One region of the Glutamicibacter sp. FR1 genome, then DNA from elsewhere that is predicted to be linked to it. Evidence: riboswitches for the same ligand, from Rfam matches in the RefSeq annotation. Region 1 holds a riboswitch; each other region holds the start of a gene.

Region 1 (3,960 bases):
TCGCGAGCGTTCAGCGCACCGTAGGTGTTGAAGTCCAGATTCCGGTAAACCAGCTGCGCGCCGTCTTCTTCGGCGGCTGCCATGATTGGATCCAGTCCGCTCCAGGCATCGACCGAACCGTTGACCAGTGCGGTGCGGCCATCGGCATGCTGCAGGTTCTGCAGCTTGATGTCATCTTCGCTCAGTCCCGCGGTGTCCAGAGCCTGGAGCAGGAAGAAGTATGGATCGGTGCCCTTGGTGGCCGCCACGGTCTTCCCTGCCAGGTCTTCAACGGATTCGATCTTTGAATCCTTGTCCACTACCAGGGCTGCCCATTCCGGCTGGGAGTACAGGGCGACGGTCTTGATTGGTGCACCGTTGGAACGGTTCAGCAACGCTGCTGAACCGGCGGTGGAACCGACGTCAATCGCACCGGCGCGAAGCGCCTCATTGGCCTTGTTGGAACCTGCGGACTGGATCCACTCGACGTCAACGCCCTGTTCCTTGGCGGCCGCATCCAGCCACCCCTTTTCCTTGAGCACCAGGCTCAGCGGGTTGTACGTGGCAAAGTCGATGGACAAGGTCTGATCACCGGAGTCGGCAGTAGCGTTTTCGCCAGCGCAGCCGGTCAGGGCAACTGCGCCCATGAGCAAAGCGGCGGCGGACAGAGCGGTGCGGCGGGAGAAGCGGTTCAAGAGCATGGAGAATCCTAGAATTATGCGTGCAAGCGGATGGATGATAGGGCAAAGAGTAAGGATCGCCGTGGATCCAATGCGTTCCCTGGACTAATGGTTGGTTGGATCGACGCCGAGCAGGCGCAGCAGGTGCAGGCGATCGGCAACGAACTTCTCGTCCGTGTGCCGGCGTGGTTGCCCGGCGGAGATCGCTAGGTCTTCGATGACACCAGCCGCGCCGTTCCCGGTGCTGCGTCCCAAGACGATAACGCGGTCAGCCAAGGTCAAAGCCTCGTCCACGTCATGGGTCACCATGAGTACCGTGGTGGGGAATGATGCGTGAATTGAGAGCAGCAAATCCTGCATCTTCAGGCGGGTCAGGGCATCGAGTGCGCCGAAGGGCTCATCGAGAAGCAATACGCCCGGGCGGCGGGCCAGCGCGCGAGCCAGCGAAACACGCTGGGCCATGCCGCCGGAAATCTCCCGCGGGCGCAGGCTGGCTGCATGGCTCAGCCCGGTCAGCTCGATCAGCTCATCAATCAGCGCGTCGCCAGAGGCCTTTTCGGTTCCTGGAGCCAGACCCAGCGCAATGTTCTCGCGCACCGATCGCCACGGAAGCAGCCGTGGTTCCTGGAAAGCAACGGCACATAGCTCGTTGATGCCGTTGACCTCGTGGGTGCCTGTGCGGATGTCACCGGTGGAGGGGTGGTCCAACCCGGAGACCGAACGCAGCAGCGTGGATTTTCCGCAGCCGCTGGCGCCCAGGATCGCGACGACTTGGCCGGCTGGAATGTGCAAGTTGATGTCGGCCAGCACGGTACGGCTTTCCTTCTTTGTGGTGAAGGTCCGCGACACGTTGCTGAATTGGACGTCCAGTGCGGTTGAGGTGGTTGAAGTTGCCTCGGGCGCTGCAATGGTAAGAGCCATATCAATCTCCATCGGTCCTGGCGGTAGCACCGGCCTGCGGAGGTGGAGCTCCGAAGGTGGTTGCTGCGGCGTCAAAGAGCCAGATCTCTCGGCCGCTCGGGATGGTTACCCCTCTATTACAGCGAGTTGAACGATTTGGACGCAAATCTTGCGTAACATGAAAAAATCTTCGATACGTGCGTCACATTGCCCAGAAATTTCGTTATTTATTTTACCTAGGGCCGGTTTGATCGACAGCAGGCCTATCCTTGCAACTCATCTTCGATGGGACGGGGATTAGGCTGTGGGATTTGAGCATAGGCCCTTCCAAATCTGAGGCGAAATATGACTTCGCGGCTTGGAAGCGCCGGATTATTACCGTTACAAATGAATCACGACCCATCCAGAGCGGCTGAGAGATCTGGCTCCACGACGCCGCAGCAACCACCCGAAGAGCGGGACGGTGCTACTGCCAGGACCGATGGAAAGAATTGAGAACCCTGATGCCTATTGGCGAATCACCGAATGCCCCAGGGCTGGACTTCAACCAGCTCAGCGATCCTTCGCAAGCCAGCGCTCTGGAACTGGACGAGTTCGAGGAGCAGCTGCCCACGCGGCAGCTGCTGAAGATCACTCCCGGTCCCGGCGCGGATGAGCAGTACGACCGGCTGGCCGAAATCTTCCGCCCGGTCTTCGCCCAGATCGCCGCGACCGCCAAGGACCGCGACCTGAACCGCGTGCTTCCCTTCGAGCAGGTAGGCCTACTGAACCGCGAGCGCTTCGGCGCGCTGCGCCTTCCCGTGGCCGACGGCGGCTACGGTGCGCGGCTGGTGGATGTCTTCCGCCTGCTCATCGAGCTCTCCGAGGCCGACTCCCATGTAGGCCAGCTGTGGCGCGCGCATATCGCTTTTGTCGAGAATGTGCTGGCACTGGAAGACGAGGCGCTGCGCAAGAAGTGGGTGGCCCGCATCGCGGCCGGGCAGATTGTCGGCAACGCCTACACCGAGCGCGGCGGCAACGCCCTGGGCACCTTGAATACGAAGGCCAGCTTCGTGGACGGGCGCTGGGTAGTCGACGGCGAGAAGTACTACTGCACCGGCACCATCTTTGCCGACTGGACCACTGTTGCGGTGGCCCACCCTGAGCTTGCCGGACGCCAGATCGCGGTGGTGTCCACCCAGCGCAGCGGCGTCAAGATCCTCGATGACTGGGACGGATTCGGCCAGGGACTGACCGGAACCGGTACCACCGAATTCCATCAGGTCCCGGTGGACTGCTTCATGCCGCAGCAGCGCAATGACTCCGAAGCGGCGATCTTCCAGCTGGTGCTCATGTCCGTGCAGGCAGGCATCGCCCGCGCCGCGCTGAACGACCTGCGCAGCGCGGTGCAGGCACGCACCCGCATCTTCACCACCGGAACCGGGGTGCCGGTATACCAGGAACCCCAGGTCCTGCAGCTGGTGGGGGAGGTGTCCGCGGAATCCTCCGCCGCCGACTCGGTGGTGATCGGCGCGGTGCTTGAAGTCGAGGCGGCCCTGGGCGATCCGGGACTGAACGACGAGGAACGCTACGCGGTCTGCGAGCTGGCAGCCAACCGTGCGCAAACCGTGGTGCAGCCGCTGGCCATCGGCGTAACGAGCAAGCTCTTCGACGGGCTGGGGGCCTCGTCCACCAGGAGCGGCTGCAACCTTGACCGGCACTGGCGCAATGCGCGCACCATCGCCACGCACAACCCGGCGATCTACAAGGCGCGCATCGTCGGGGACTACGAGATCAACGGCGTCCAGCCGCAGCGGCTGTCCGTCACCGGCGAAGATTCGACCCAGCGGGCCTGAGAGCCCGCGTCGCAAACCAGGAACTTTCCATGAATATCGACCTAATGGGGGCAAAGGCATGAGCGAGAACAGGCGCGAGATCCTATTCAACGCATTCGACATGAACTGCGTGGTGCACCAGTCGCCAGGCCTGTGGCGCCACCCGGAGGACAAGGCCTCGACCTACAACACCCTGGGCTACTGGACGCATATGGCCAAGGTGCTGGAGAAGGGCAAGTTCGACGGCCTGTTCCTCGCCGATGTGCTGGGCACCTACGACGTGTACAAGGGCAACAACATCACCCCGCTGACCTCCGGCGCCCAGGCGCCGGTCAACGACCCGATGATGCTGGTCTCGGCCATGGCCGCCGTGACCGAGAACCTCGGCTTCGGCGTCACCGCGGGTACCGCCTATGAGCACCCCTACGCCTTCGCCCGCCGCCTGGCCACCCTGGACCACCTGACCAACGGCCGCGTCGGCTGGAACGTGGTCACCGGGTACCTGCCATCGGCTGCTCGCAATATGGGCCAGGGAGATCAGATGGAGCACGACGAGCGCTACAACCACGCAGATGAGTACCTCGAAG
Region 2 (3,960 bases), 310 kb from region 1:
ACCAATTCCATTCGCGAGGCGATCCTGCTGGAGCAGTCCAACGGCGGGCTGGTCGTGCTGCCCGGGGCTGCCGGCACGGTCCAGGAAATCTTCCAGGATGCCTGCGAGAACTACTACGCCACCGGTGCCCGCGTGGTGCCAATGGTGCTGGTCGGCCGCGACTACTGGAGAAATGACCTTCCGGCGTGGCCGCTGCTCCAGGCCCTGGCCAAGGAACGCGTGATGGAGCAGAAGATCGCCCTGGTGGACACCGTCGAGGAAGCACTGGCGTTCATCCAGTCCATGGAAACCCTGCGGCGGCGCACCCGGCCGGCAAAGGACAACTAGTCCGGGGCATCGAAAATGCCGGGACAGCCGAAGCTGTCCCGGCATTTTCGATGCCAAGCGGAGTATTAGCTGACGCTGACGTCGAAGATCAGGCCCAGGCAGTAGGTGACGGCCGCAGCGCCCCAGCCGATGGCCAGCTGGCGCAAGCCGCGCTTGAACGGGGAGGCTCCGGAGAGCAGGCCCACGATGCCGCCGGTGATCATCAGGGCGATGCCCACCAGCACCACCGACACGATGATCGCGGCCAGGCCGGAGAGGCCCAACATGTAAGGCAGGATCGGCACCACCGCGCCGGAAGCGAAGAGCAGGAATGAGGTGGCGGCCGCCCCGGTGGCCGAGCCCAGCTCCTGGTGCTCCTTCTCGAGCTCGTCGCCGCGGCCTTCCGGGTTCAGCGAGAAATCAGGGTTGCAGTCGCAGGTGAACAGGCCCATGCGTTCGGCGGCCCGGTGCTCGGCGTCCTCGTCGCTCATGCCGCGGGCCTTGTAGATCAGCACCAGCTCGTTGGCGTCCAGATCCAGGTTCGGGGCCGCGGTCAGCGTGACCTGGGTGGGCCGCGAGGCGGTCAGCAGCTCGCGTTGGGAACGCACCGAAACGTATTCGCCGGCCGCCATGGACAGCGCTCCGGCCAGCAAGCCGGCAATGCCGGAGAACAGCACGAAGGTCGAAGAAACGCCGGTGGCGCCGATGCCCATGATCAATGCCAGGTTGGATACCAGCCCGTCGTTGGCGCCGAAGACCGCGGCGCGGAAGTTGCCCGACAGCCGTGCGCGTCCTGCTGTGGCCAGGGCCCGGACGACTTCCTCGTGGACCTGCTCGTCGGCAGCCATCTGCGCGGTGGCGTCCTTGTCATTGCGGTAGGGGGAGCTGCTCTCGGAGCGCTGGGCCATGGCCAGCACGAACACCGACCCGAAGTGCAGGGCGAGGAAGCGCAGCATGGTGCGGCGCAGCGACGGTCGGACTTCCTTGGCATGCTCGCCGAGCAGCGTGCGCCAGTGGGATTCGTGGCGTGCTTCGGCTTCGGCCAGGCCCAGCAGGATTTGCCGTTCCTGCCCGGTCTTCTTTTCCGCCAGGGCCCGGTAGATGGCGCCCTCGGCGACTTCATCGGCGAGATACTTGCGCCATCGCTGGATCTGCGCTTTGGTCGGTTCGGCGCTTGGGTGCTGTGGCATCTCGAAAAGGCTCTCCTTGAACGTGGAGTTTCCCATGGAAACCCGTGGATCGGCTCAGCTTTCCACTTTAGCCAGCGCCCCTGGACTTGGGAATTTGGCAAGGCTAAATGCATGGCGCCTGCCTGCCGGATTCCCTGCTTCCGGCACCACCAGCAGCAATTCGGAGGTGTCCGGGTCGAAGGCCGGACGGCGGGAGCAGCGGGTGATGAGGCGTTCGAGCCTGAGCGGGTCCGCAACGTAGCGGGTGCACCAGCGGCCCTCAGCGGTGAACTGCACCTGGCCGGTCTGGCGGTCGATGATGGGAAGGATTGGGATGGCCACGGATATTAACTCTCTGGCGAGCTCTTGCCCGTGCACCAATTGATGCGCGGACCGCTTCCTCATCCGAACCACCCATGAACTTGGGGTTGGTGCGCGGCCAGTCGGAGCTTGGCGCCGCGTCTCGTGAAGCAACAATTCTGAGCGTACCGCCGCATGCGGCGCCAGATGAAGCCGTACTGCGTAATATGACTTCCGGTCAGTTCTCCGGGGCCAGGGAATCGGCCAGCTGCTGCAGCTTCTGGCGGTGTTCAGCCCACTGCGCCGCGGTGTAGCCGGTCAGCAAATCCAGCGTCGCGGTCCAGCCGGCGCGGCCGTCGAGCTGTTCGCGGATGATATCCAGCTGCCCTGCATGCCGGGAGGTCTCGGCCAGCGCATGGATGAGCAGATGGTCCAAGGTGGTATGCCCCGCCGGCCCCCACCACGGGACGTGCACTGCAGAATCCAGGTACAAGGCGGCGATGCCCTCGTCCGCGAAGGCGATGGCCTTGCGGTACAGGTCTATCAGCTGCAGCCCGTCCATCTGGGCGGGCGGAAGGAAATCAGCGTCGGGATCATGCGGGGAGATGAACTCGCGGACATAGGCGTCGTTGGCCTCGCGCCGCAGGCAGGTGCCGAAATACTCGTATTCGTTGATCGCCAGATGGTGCAGCACGCCCAGGATGTGGGTGCCGGTAGGGGTGAGCGGGGTGCGTGCCAGCTGCTCGGCCAGGCCCTCGGCCTTGAAGATCGCATTCTCGCGCGCCTCATTCAGGTACCCGCAGAGCTTGTCCTTGGTGCTGTCCATGGACAGAGTCTAATGATCGCGGCCGGCCCGCGGTAGGGGACACCGCGTGTTTACCATTGGTAAACTTGCCCCGCAGGCGGTGAAGTCGCCGCGGATGCCGCTGCCGGACACGACGTTGATGGAGCCAAACGATGAAAACCTTGCCAGTTGAACCAACCGGTGCTGCGATCAACATCGGTGCGCGGCTGCGCGGGGTGCGGCAGACCCAGCGCATGACCATTGACCAGGTCGCAGAGCTCTCCGGGCTGACCAAGGGCTTTCTCTCGCGTGTGGAACGCGACCTGACCAGCCCCTCGGTGGCGACGCTGCTGCGCCTGTGCGAGGTGCTGGGCATCGAGGTCGGCACGCTTTTCGAAGTCCCGGAAACGAAACTGGTGCGCCTGGACCAGGCGCCGCGGGTTTCACTGGGCGGCGACGGGATCACCGAGCAGCTGGTGACCCCGCGCAGCGAAAAGCGGCTGCAGATGATCCGCGCCGAGATTGCGCCGAGGGGCACTGGCGAAGCGGAACTGTATTCGATGGATTGCGAGCTGGAAGTGCTGCACGTGATCGCCGGAGAATTCATCCTGATCCTGCCCGACCAGCGATTGGAGCTTGAGGCGGGCGATACCGTAACCTTCCCGGGCCGCGAGCCGCATAGCTGGCAGAACCCTTCCGATGAGCCGGCCGTGGTGACCTGGACGCTGATCCTTTCCTGAGCCCAACCCCTGCGCCCGCTGCGGCGGCACGCTCGGCGCGATGCGGCTGCGTGTTCGCTGGCGGGGTGGGCAACCGCGTATTCTAGGAACGATGCGTTGTTCCGGGCGCTCGGAACGATTGGCGATGGGAGAGGCGTGAAGACAGGCGAACCAACTGCGACGCAGGACAAGCTGCGCAGCATCAGCTGGTGGGCTTCGGTGCTTTTCGGCGTTCTTGTCGGCACCACCTTGACCTGGATCCGTACCCAGCGCAATTTCTTCTTCCTCGGCGCCGCGATTCTCGCTGTCGTCATCGTGACCATCGGCGTGCGGACGATCCGCCGGCGTGCGCGTTTCCCGCAGATGGCGCAGGCGCGCATCTCCTGGACCTATGCGCTGTGGACCGCCATCCTGCTCATCCTGGCCGGCCCGATCCAGCTGGTGTACGTGGCCGATGACCTTTCCGAATTGACCATCAAGTCGTTGGTGATGTCCGCGGGCTTCGTCCTGGGCATCCATGAGGTCGACCGGGCGCTGGTGAATGCCAGCAAGAAGGGCTCCGAGGCGCCCTGAGCTCCCGGGTTGGATGAAATGGCCTGAAAGTGCAGTCAACGTATCCCTACCCTTGTCGTTTTTTGCCTTGTCCCATCCTGGCCAGCATTGGCAGAACTAGGTTGCAATC
Region 3 (3,960 bases), 640 kb from region 1:
CAAGCCCAACGACTCGCTCGGTGCCGGCGACAGCGCCAAGTAGCAAGAAAGACTGAAGCGGTTCCGCCGATTACTGGCGGAACCGCTTCAGTCTTCAAAGGCTTGCCAAACTTCGCCCAGATTCTAGTCTCCGAAGACCAAGGTCCGAAGCACCCCATCCAGCTGCGTCGCATCGGTCAAGAATCCGTCATGGCCAATGGGCGAATCGATGTAGTGCACCGGCTTCGGCTTGGCCAGCGACGAGGCCAGCTTCACCGACTGCTCGGGGAAGTACAAGCGGTCGGTGGTAACCGCGGCAACCACCACGTTGACCTTCTCCAGGCGCGCCAGGGCGGCCTCCAGGGATTCATGGCCACGAGCAACATCGTGGCTCATCAGCGCCTCGGTCAGCACCAGATAGCTGTTCGCGTCGAAACGATTCACCAGCTTGCTGGCCTGATGGTCGAGGTAGCTTTCCACCTGGTATCGCCCGCGCGGCCCCTCCAGCTGGCCCGTCGGCTTCTCGCCATCCTGCGGATTGCGCGAGAAACGGGTTTCCAGCTCGGCCTCGGAGCGGTAGGTGATGTGGGCCAGGCGGCGAGCCAGGCCGAGACCGGCGTCAGGACGGGCATCGTTGCCGTAGTAATCGCCATTGCAGAAGTGCGGATCCAAGCGGATGGATTGGGTTTGCACCTGCGCAAAGGCAATTTGCTCGGCAGTCGCCTGGGCGCTAGAGGCCATCACGATCAGGTTCTTGACCTGCTCGGGGAACTCGACAGCGTATTCCAGCGCGCGGGCACCGCCCATCGAACCGCCGATGACCGCATGCCAGGATTCGATTCCCAGCTGCTTGGCCAGCCGCGCTTCGAGGCGCACCGAGTCCTTGACGGTGACGAAAGGGAATCTGGAGCCGTAGGGCAGGCCCTGCTCGTCCAAGGACGAGGGGCCGGTGGATCCATTGCAACCACCCACCATGTTGATGGACACGACAAAGTACTCGTTGGTGTCAACCGTGGCGCCGGGGCCAACGAAGCCTTCCCACCAGCCGGCGCTGTGCGAATCGCCTTGGGCGACGTGGGCGTCACCGGTGAGTGCATGCATCACCAGCACCGCGTTGGAGCCATCAGCTGCTAGCTTCCCCCACGTCTCGTAGGCCAGCACCACGTCGGGAAGGTATCCACCGAATTCAAAGTGGTACTCCCCCACGGAGCTACGGCGCAAAATGCCGTCTTGTCCGCCAGCGAGCTCTTCGGCGCGCAGAGTATCTTCAGTAGTCACAATGGATGGCATGCCTAGAGGGTTTCCTGCAATTCCTTGTTTTCAAGGGCCGCAACAGCTTCGAAGCCCAGCTCAAGATCGGCCAGGATGTCCTTGATGTTTTCCAGCCCGACGCTCAGCCGCACCAGTCCCGGGCTCACACCGGCGGCAATCTGCTCCGCTTCGGAGAGCTGGGCGTGGGTGGTGGAGGCCGGATGGATGACCAGCGAGCGCACGTCGCCGATGTTCGCGACGTTGGAGTGCAAGACCAGTGCGTCCACGAAAGCCTGTCCGGCTTCCGCGCCGCCCTCCAGCTCGAAAGCGATGATCGAGCCAGCGCCGTGATCGCTGTACTTCTGCGCGCGCTCATGCCACGGAGAGGACTGCAGTCCGGCGTAGGCGACCTTCTGCACTTCCTCGCGGGCTTCGAGCCAGTTGGCAACTTCCACTGCGTTCTGGCCGTGGCGCTCAATGCGCAGCGACAGGGTTTCCAGGCCTTGGGCGATCAAGAACGCGTTGAACGGCGCCACTGATGAACCCAGATCGCGCAGCAGCTGCACGCGTGCCTTGAGGATGTAGGCCAGATTCGCGCCGAGGATGCCGTTGACGCCCAGGTCGCGGGCGAAGACCAAGCCGTTGTAGGACTCGTCCGGGGTGTTAAATACCGGGAAGCGTTCGGCGTCCTTGGCGAAGTCGAAGTTGCCCGAGTCCACGATGACCCCGGCGATGGCGTTGCCGTGGCCGCCAAGGAACTTGGTGGCCGAATGGATCACGATATCGGCGCCCCACTCGATGGGGCGGATCAGGTATGGCGTGGCCAGGGTGTTGTCCACCAGCAGCGGCACGCCGGCTTCGTGGGCGATCTCCGAGATGCCCTCGATATCCAGCACGTCCTGCCGAGGATTGGAGATGCTTTCGCCGAAGAAGGCCTTGGTGTTCGGGCGCACCGCGGCACGCCATTCGTCCAGGTTGTCCGGGTCGGAGACGAAGCTGACTTCGATGCCCAAGCGCTTGAGCGTGTGCTTGAGCAGGTTCTGGGTTCCGCCGTACAGGCTCGGGCTGGCTACCAGATGGTCGCCGGCTTCGGCCAGGTTCAGGATGGCGAAGGTGGTGGCGGCCTGTCCCGAGGACAGCAGCAGCGCGCCAACGCCGCCTTCCAGATCAGCGATGCGGGTTTCCACGGCGTCGGTGGTCGGGTTGCCGATACGGGTGTAGATCGGTTCCAGTTCCTGCAACGCGAAACGGGCAGCGGCACTCTCTGCGCTCGGGAAGACAAAGGAAGTGGTTTGGAAAATCGGGAGAGCTCGCGCTCCGGTCGTCGGATCCGGGGTCTGGCCGGAATGGATCTGACGGGTTTCAAATGACCAGTTGTTGCTCATGGTTTCCTCCAAATAGCGTTTCATGACTATGGGGGTACGCCGCTGAAAAGACACCGACAGGAAGCACCGTATCGAAACGACTTCCAGGGGGTAACCCGCGCTTGTCCTTGATGCCTTGTGCGTTCAAGGGCCAGGTCTTCACCCGGGGCACCCCACCGCGGTTGGAGGGTTGCCGCCCAGTAAGCCGGGGCTTGTTACTGGGACTCATGACCTGCTATCAGTTTGCCCGAAAACCGAAGATCTTTGCAACGCAGTGGACCGGCATTGGACTCAATCGGTCATATTTCGCGAATTCCGCAGATTTTCCGCAGAGTATTCGATAACATCAGCGCACTTAGGGGAGCCTAAGTAGAGACTCGCATCACATGTTGCCATGATGGGCACATGATGAGGCTAGATCACGTAAGTTATGCTTGCGGCCCGGACGGGCTGCTGCCAACCGCTGAAAGAATCTCCGAGTCCCTGGGACTGGAATTCGTCAAGGGCGGCGTGCATCCACGATTCGGAACACGCAATGTCATCTTCCCGCTCAAGCATGGCCAGTACCTGGAAGTGGTTGAAGTCCTGAACCACCCGGCCAGCGACAAGGCTCCCTTCGGCCAGGCCGTTCGCGCCCGCTCGGACCTCGGCGGTGGCTGGATGGGCTGGTGCGTCTCGGTGGAGGATCTATCCAGCGCCGAAGACCGCCTGGGCCGCAAGTCAGTGCCTGGCAACCGCAAGTTCCCTGATGGCCGCGAACTGACCTGGCAGCAAATTGGCATCAAGGGCCTGATCGCCGACCCGCAGTGCCCATACCTAATCTCATGGGATGACGGTACTGAGGATCTGCATCCGTCCAAGTCGCTTGAACCGGTTGGTGCCATCAGCGAGATAGCCATCGCCGGTTCGCGCGAACGGGTGCTGGATTGGCTCGGCCAGCCGCAGAACGTCAATTTGGGAGCTGTCACCATGCAATATGAAGCTCCGAATGGCACTCCGGGCATCATGTCGGTAACCTTTGAAACCGAGTCCGGCACCGTGGTGCTGTAGGAAACTCGGAAACGAACGCAGGTAGGCGGGGACAATGGCGTCCCCACCTACCTTTTTCGTTAATGGCGTTTCAGTCGCTGGCGCAGGCCTTCGGGCACTACTGGCCGATTCCGATGGCAGGCCCAATCAGCGCGTAGCCGACGAAGCCGATAGCATCGAGCAGGAAGTGGGCGATGACCAGCGGCATCACCCGGCCGTACTTCTGGTACACCCAGCCGAAGACGATGCCCATGAGCATATTGCCGATCATCGGCCCCACGCCCTGGTAGAGGTGGTAACTGCCGCGGAGCACTGCAGAACCGATAATGGTGCTCCA

The links. Region 1 has a riboswitch for S-adenosylmethionine ahead of ACLQ8T_RS01325 (ABC transporter ATP-binding protein). Riboswitches for the same ligand answer to the same signal wherever they lie in the genome.
Region 2: linked by a shared signal. The riboswitch ahead of ACLQ8T_RS02750 (hypothetical protein) and the one ahead of ACLQ8T_RS01325 (ABC transporter ATP-binding protein) in region 1 are both predicted to bind S-adenosylmethionine.
Region 3: linked by a shared signal. The riboswitch ahead of ACLQ8T_RS04240 (bifunctional o-acetylhomoserine/o-acetylserine sulfhydrylase) and the one ahead of ACLQ8T_RS01325 (ABC transporter ATP-binding protein) in region 1 are both predicted to bind S-adenosylmethionine.

Annotation. Positions count from the first base shown of each region.
Region 1 is NZ_CP178602.1:256,670-260,629, forward strand. Features, by position in the region: gene ACLQ8T_RS01320 (aliphatic sulfonate ABC transporter substrate-binding protein) at 1-680, opposite strand, end outside; gene ACLQ8T_RS01325 (ABC transporter ATP-binding protein) at 765-1,580, opposite strand; SAM riboswitch class I at 1,586-1,688, opposite strand; SAM riboswitch class I at 1,956-2,047, shown strand; gene ACLQ8T_RS01330 (acyl-CoA dehydrogenase family protein) at 2,063-3,394, shown strand; gene ACLQ8T_RS01335 (LLM class flavin-dependent oxidoreductase) at 3,453-3,960, shown strand, end outside.
Region 2 is NZ_CP178602.1:563,870-567,829, forward strand. Features, by position in the region: gene ACLQ8T_RS02740 (LOG family protein) at 1-327, shown strand, start outside; gene ACLQ8T_RS02745 (VIT1/CCC1 transporter family protein) at 393-1,496, opposite strand; gene ACLQ8T_RS02750 (hypothetical protein) at 1,551-1,817, opposite strand; SAM riboswitch class IV at 1,833-1,946, opposite strand; gene ACLQ8T_RS02755 (DinB family protein) at 2,014-2,601, opposite strand; gene ACLQ8T_RS02760 (cupin domain-containing protein) at 2,733-3,299, shown strand; gene ACLQ8T_RS02765 (hypothetical protein) at 3,435-3,851, shown strand.
Region 3 is NZ_CP178602.1:891,771-895,730, reverse strand. Features, by position in the region: gene ACLQ8T_RS04250 (SGNH/GDSL hydrolase family protein) at 1-43, shown strand, start outside; gene metX (homoserine O-acetyltransferase MetX) at 124-1,269, opposite strand; gene ACLQ8T_RS04240 (bifunctional o-acetylhomoserine/o-acetylserine sulfhydrylase) at 1,272-2,615, opposite strand; SAM riboswitch class IV at 2,708-2,827, opposite strand; gene ACLQ8T_RS04235 (VOC family protein) at 3,000-3,644, shown strand; gene ACLQ8T_RS04230 (CPBP family intramembrane glutamic endopeptidase) at 3,742-3,960, opposite strand, start outside.